3 regions of the Shewanella violacea DSS12 genome follow, and region 1 is predicted to be linked to each of the others. Evidence: predicted binding sites of a transcription regulator. Region 1 holds the regulator's gene; each other region holds the start of a gene.
The links. Region 1 encodes sigma-54, which starts transcription at its own class of promoters, with help from an activator protein. Its sites were predicted from a motif close to GTTGGCACGNNNNTNGNNT; they were not measured.
Positions count from the first base shown of each region.

Region 2: the regulator sigma-54 is predicted to act here: its motif matches at 973-991, upstream of SVI_RS12345 (YccF domain-containing protein).
Region 3: the regulator sigma-54 is predicted to act here: its motif matches at 1,307-1,325, upstream of nirB (nitrite reductase large subunit NirB).

Region 1 covers NC_014012.1:481,494-483,773, forward strand. Annotated here, with positions in the region: gene SVI_RS01925 (RNA polymerase factor sigma-54) at 131-1,609, opposite strand; gene lptB (LPS export ABC transporter ATP-binding protein) at 1,761-2,280, opposite strand, start outside.
Region 2 covers NC_014012.1:2,968,723-2,971,002, reverse strand. Annotated here, with positions in the region: gene SVI_RS12350 (substrate-binding periplasmic protein) at 1-463, shown strand, start outside; gene SVI_RS12345 (YccF domain-containing protein) at 524-928, opposite strand; gene SVI_RS12340 (pyridoxal-phosphate dependent enzyme) at 1,139-2,059, shown strand.
Region 3 covers NC_014012.1:3,067,223-3,069,502, forward strand. Annotated here, with positions in the region: gene nirB (nitrite reductase large subunit NirB) at 1-1,167, opposite strand, end outside; gene SVI_RS12780 (ANTAR domain-containing response regulator) at 1,489-2,130, opposite strand; gene SVI_RS20750 (glycosyl transferase) at 2,127-2,280, opposite strand, start outside.

The DNA.
Region 1 (2,280 bases):
AGTTGAGCCTAACTAATATCGACTACAGGCCGCTTCTGGTGATTAGCACTTACAATAAGCGTTAATCAGGCCGTCACTTAAACTAGGTTCCCCTAGTTAGGCTATGACCTTTATTCCTTTATTCCTTATTCTACAAACTCTTACGTTGATTCGATGGTGGAATCAACATAGCTTCACGATACTTAGCTATGGTGCGTCTCGCAACCTTAATGCCCTGATCCGCTAATAACAAGGCCATCTTACTGTCGCTGAGTGGTTTCTGTTGGTTTTCGGCGGCGACCAGCTTCTTTATGAAAGCACGAATCGCGGTAGATGAACACTCCCCACCATCATCGGTAGCTACATGGCTTGAAAAAAAGTATTTCAGCTCAAATATGCCCCTTGGGGTATGCATATATTTCTGTGTAGTGACGCGGGATATGGTGGATTCGTGCATCTCAACGGCTTCGGCTATGTCGTTAAGTACCATAGGTTTCATTGCTTCTTCACCGAACTCGAAGAAACCCTGTTGGAATTTCACGATACATTTTGAGACTTTCAGTAAGGTCTCGTTGCGGCTCTCTAAGCTCTTGATAAACCATTTAGCCTCTTGCAGATGCCCACGAATAAACTGGCTATCTGCTTGACTCTTTGTACTTTTTGCCATAGATGCATAATGTTGATTTACACTGATCTTCGGCATGTTGTCTGGATTTAATTCGACCATCCAGCGACCTTTCTTCTTAGTCACTGTGACGTCAGGGATGACATATTCATCCTTGCCCGGGGTAACGGCCAATCCAGGACGGGGGTTAAGCGTCTGGATTAACTCTATGGCATCTCTAAGAGCATCTTCCTTGAGCTTAGTCTTGCGCATTAGCAGGCGAAAATCTCGTCCGGCGATCAGATCCAGATGGTCTCTGATCAGGATCCTGGCGTTATCTATATGTGGAGTCGTGTCAGCGTATTGTGCCAGTTGGATCAAGAGGCATTCACTGAGATCTCTGGCTGCGATACCGATAGGATCGAAGTGTTGGATGCGTTTAAGTACGGCTTCAATTTCATCCTGTTCAATTTCAGGATCTCCCATGGCTTCGAGAATATCTTCAATGCTCTGGGTGAGATAGCCTCTCTCATCTATGGCCTCAATGATGGCCGTTGCTATGGCGAGATCGTTATCAGAAAACGGTGTTAGATTCTTCTGCCATTCGAGATGCTCATACAAACCTTCGCTGGTCTCCCCCTGGAAGGGCATATCGTCGTCGCGCATGGCACCGGAAGTTGAGTTAGGCGATGCGGTATAGACCTCGTCCCAAGTGGTGTCCATGGGGAGCTCTTCGGGCATAGAATCTCGGGTTATCGCCTCGGAGGTTTCAACCGCTGAGTTGTCAATTGGGCCATCGCTCTCTGCAGTGGCACTAAAGTCTTCAGTGTCTACGGTCTTGTCTTCGCCATTGACTGGGGGATCAACTTGCTCTTCATCTAGTTCGAGTAAAGGGTTGGAGTCTAACGCTTGTTGGATTTCTTGTTGCAGTTCCAGCGACGATAATTGCAATAGACGTATAGCCTGCTGCAGTTGTGGTGTCATGGTTAACTGCTGACCCATTTTAAGCTGGAGTGACGCTTTCATTTACCGCTATTCCCTTCATGTAATTATAAAATGAGACAGCCTGCTTGGACTTGTTTGGGGCTTCTCTGAGCCCCTGAATTTTAGGCTAGGTAGCCGAGTATCTGTAGTGACTCATCCCTTAATACGCGTTAAGAATAAGCCTCTTGATTAACTATAGCTTGAATTGTTCACCTAAGTACACAGCTCTTACTTGCTGATTGTCCATGATTTCGGCGGGTGTACCTTCAGCGATTAAATTTCCGTGACTGACTATGTAAGCTCGTTCACATACGTCTAAGGTTTCACGCACATTATGGTCGGTGATCAGTACACCTAAACCACGGCTCTTAAGCTGCTGGATAATTTTTTTAATGTCGATAACCGAGATTGGGTCGACACCTGCAAAAGGTTCATCCAGGAGAATAAACTTAGGGTTGGCTGCTAAGGCTCTGGCTATCTCGACGCGTCTGCGTTCGCCCCCCGAGAGCGCCATGCCTTGGCTATCTCGGATGTGAGTAATATTAAATTCTTCTAGAAGATTCTCGAGTTGTTCTTCTCGAGCGTTGTTATCTATATCTGAGCGAGTCTGCAGGACAGCCATTATGTTATCCCGCACCGATAACTTCCTAAATATGCTCGCCTCTTGAGGCAGATAGCCAATGCCTTTTCTTGCCCTCAGGTGCATAGGATCT
Region 2 (2,280 bases), 2.5 Mb from region 1:
TGAATCACTCGGTGTAAGCCCCTTGGGACTGCTAGAGAGACAAACTCATCCTATCCGTTGGCCGAAATTTGCTGATCTTAATCAATATACCTTAGGTGTCGTCAGAGGTTATGTGAATACCGTCGCTCTCGATATCATGATCAAACAGGGGGTTCAGCCCGTCGAAGTTGTTAGTTCTGATGCACATAATGTCAAGAAGGTAGCGACTGGGCGCGTGGATGGCGCCGTGATCGATGTGCATGTACTCAGGTATATATTAGCGCGGGATGACTTCAAGCCTCTTGCTGCTAAGTTACAGATAAACCAAAAGCTGTTAGAAGAAAAAAAGTTATATATTGCCTTCAAAAACAGTCAAGATGGCCACAAGTGGCGGAATATTGTGAATACTGGTTTAACTAAAATAGATGCTAAATCTATTTTGGATCAATATATGATCTCTGTGACCACGACCGATAATAATTAGACAACTGCTAAAAGTGGCTCACAGGCTCGACTAAGCCACCTAATCACAGTTATTGATGAATTATTTAGCCACAACAGTTTGGCCGATTGGTGTTAGGCTCAACATGGCCAGTTTGAGATGTTGAATTCCAAAAGGGATACCAATAATCGTGACAAAACAGGCTAAGGCATAGGTGATATGTCCGATAGCGAGCCAGATCCCAAATAGCAGGAACCAGATAATATTCCCCAATGTGCCAAATGCACCAGTCCCCATATCTTCTTGTCCCGTGAGGTGTTTTCGATTTATCTGTTCCTGACCGAAGGGCCAAAAAGTCATTTCACCAATGACAAAACAGGCGCGTCCGAATGGGATCCCTATTATGCTGATAAAACACAGTAAACCAGCTAGCCACCATCCTAATCCCATGATAAAGCCGCCAAGCACAAACCAAGCAATGTTAAAAATTAATCGTAATACAGGCATCTAGGCCTCCAATGAAATAGGGTTTCTCATCCTTTTCTCTTAATAAGCAAATATCGCGCCAACTGTGTAAGCCCTTTAATTTCAGGTTCTTACTGCTTATTATAGGTAGGCTGTTAGTGAGATTTATCAGCTTTTAGTACTTTTAGTCGATTGTGATGGGTAGCCAATGGTAAAATCATTGCCTGATTATTCTAGTGCTAGTTCCTTGATATGAAGTTAAGCCATACCCCAGTCGATACCATAGTAATGTTCAACAGACATATTTTTGTTAAGAGAGATGATTTGCTCCATCCTGAATTTTCAGGTAATAAGGCGCGAAAATTTGCCTATTTCCTCGAGCATGAATTTCCGGGAGTGACTAAGCTCATCGGCTATGGCTCACCTCAGGCAAACTCTCTTTATTCCATGTCTGCATTAGCTAAACTTAAGGGCTGGAGTTTAGATTTCTATGTGGATCATATTGCCTCTCACATCAAGCTCAAGCCAAGTGGTAACTATGGTGCCGCATTAGCCAATGGTGCCAATATCATATCACTGGATAGTTTAGATGATAGAGGAGACCGGGATACCCACACCTATATACAAGAAGTGGTGCTACCTAATGAAACTCACGCCATTTTTGTTCCTGAAGGGGGTCGCTGTGAGTATGCCGAGTTCGGCGTGTCTAAACTGGCTGAAGAGATTGCCCAGTGGGCAAAAGACAGTGGATTAGAGCATCTAGTCGTCTTCTTGCCTTCCGGTACCGGCACAACTGCACTGTATCTTAATAAGTATTATGTTGAACAAGAGATAAATATTCAGGTGCTTACCTGCGCCGCGGTGGGAGGGAGCAGCTATTTAATCCAGCAATTCACCCAGCTAGCAGATAATCCTTTGTATCATCCTGAGATTGTGGCTTTACCCAAAAAGTATCATTTCGGAAAATTGTATCCTGAGTTTTATGAGATGTGGAAAACAATTTCACTGACTGGTATCGCTTTCGAGTTACTTTATGATCCCTTAGGTTGGATGACGCTGGAACACCATTTAAGCTTAAGTCAGGGAGATGTGCCTATCTTGTATCTTCATCAAGGTGGCTTACTGGGTAATGAAACCATGCTGCCCAGATATATACGGAAATATGGGGCTTAATAGTGTGATAACCCTAGGTATTCTTTATTCGAATTCGATGTGATATTTAGATTTCAATGTGAGATTTAGGTTTTGAAGTGAGATTTATGGGATGCATTATGGGGAGTATTTACCGTTTGGCCAGGCTAAGTATCTGTGAAATTGATACGGCCTGAACCAAAGGTAGGAGTTGCTTGATTGCTTAATAGCCGACTTATGATGTCGATCCTATCTGTTTCCAT
Region 3 (2,280 bases), 2.4 Mb from region 1:
CACCAAAACAGCGCCTTTGAGATAACGGCCTGATTCATCTAACCAGAGCTTCTTATAGGTACCGGCTTGATTATCGGTAAGCTCGACAAATTGTGCCTTATCAAACCCACGGCTCTCACCGATTGAAGCAACGTCCACCCCAAGCAACTTAAGCTTAGTGCTCATATCGGCGCCTTCGAACTTCACTAAGCTCGAAGATGTGTCAGCCTTGTTAGCACCAGCGTTAATATGAGATACCGCCGCCCTCGCCATCTGATAACCCGGCGCCACCAGCCCGAATATTCTCTGCTGCCAGAGGGCACACTCGCCTATGGCGTAAACATCATCGGCTGATGTTAAACAGAAATCATTTATGACTATGCCGCCACGCTCGCCCACTTCTATACCGCTTTGCCTGGCTAGACTGTCCTGGGGACGAATACCGGCAGAGAAGACAATCATGTCAGTTTCAAGATAGGTATCATCATTGAAATTCATCCGATGCAGCGCCGACTCACCGGCGACAATAGCCGTGGTCGCCTTGCTGGTATGCACAGATACACCCAAGTGCTCAATCTTGTGACGCAAAAGGTCACCCGCCTTATCATTGAGCTGTACTGGCATCAACTGAGATGCAAACTCAACAACATGAGTCTCTAAGCCTAAGGTCAATAAGGCATTGGCGGCTTCTAATCCCAGTAAGCCACCCCCTATCACCACTCCGGATGTGGATTTCTCGGCGGCTTGCTGTATCTGCTCTAGATCTTCTATGGTGCGATACACCATGCACTGGGGCCTGTCTTTACCCTCGATAGGTGGCACAAAAGGGTAAGAACCCGTAGCTAACACGAGTTTGTCATAAAACCAAAAATCGCCATCTTGGGTATGCAGGCATTTATTCTCGGTATCGAGCCCGGTCACCTCTTTACCCAAGTGTAAGGTCACTCCCTGTTTGGCGTAGATATCGACATTTGCCAGCATTAAACTAGCGGCACTGCCTGTCTCGAAATATTTAGACAGCTGCACCCTGTCATAGGCAGCGACTTGTTCACTGCCAAATACCACTATTTGAAAGTGTTCATTGAGTCCTTGATCGCAAAGCTGCTCTATAAAATGATGGCCAACCATGCCGTTACCCACGACGAGTAACCTAGGCTTACGCTCCAAATCTGTTTTTGCACAACCCATAACACACTCCCCATCTCTTTTTTAACCTGCGGAACTAACAAAAAGGCGCCATGCTCTCAAATGAGAACATGGCGCCATTGCCGATTAGATCCGAATTTTTATTTACTTATTGTCTTCTAGCTTACTACTTTATTACTTACTGCAGTGATTATGCCAACAAACTATCAGCGCCAAAGTGTTGATAATTAAAGAATTAAATAACTGGCTAGTAAAAGGGGAAATGAGTGAGCGCACAACCAAGGCGCTTCTGCACCATTTTGGGCGGAATTGAAATGATGAGAGTTGAAAGGTAACTGTAGATAAATGAAAGCTTAGCTTAATTTAGTTTAGGGGTAATTGTTGAACCAGCTGCTCAACAGAGATCCCGCTGTCCATCGCCTGTTTTTGCAAGAGTTTATGGGCTTGAGATTCACTCAATCCGTTTTGTTGAAGTCTTGCCTTCACCTTGGCCAGTAATTTTTGTGCCTCCAATGATGATTCTAATTGGAGGATCTTCTCTTGCTGCTCATTGGCCAGGCTGAACCTTAGTTTTGCCAGTTCTATGACCTGCTCTAGTCTAGCGGGATCAAACTCACCGGGTACGAATGTCACCCTGCCACATTCTAGTAATCTGGTCAGATCCTCAGCCTGCCAACACTTGGCATTCACCACCAGCGGAATGGGAGAGAATTGCATCAGGCGTAACAAGACGCCTAGATCCACATTGGATAATTCTGAGCAAAAATACAGCAGCAGATCACCATCAAGCCTAAGATGTATTCGTTCAATATCTCGTAAAAGACTCAATGAGATCACTTGCCCAGAAATAGCCGCTAAGGTTTTTTCAATGCTTTCTGCTGGTCCACTCGAGGGAGTCGAGGATAACGAACCCGTATTTGATGATGAGATAAGCTCTTTATTGGAAGCCCTAGTGTCCTTGAACTCCATGGCAGAAAATGAATTAAAACAGGTATAAATAGTCATCTCATCCTCCATGCCTGAATGGCTAACGATTGAGCTTGTGAAACGGATTGACACTTACCTTGCAGTAGGTAAATTGCCGACAATGTACTGATAACGCTCGCCTCGGCAATTTGTCCTAGCTTAGATGATGCTGATGACGAAAATGCTGAA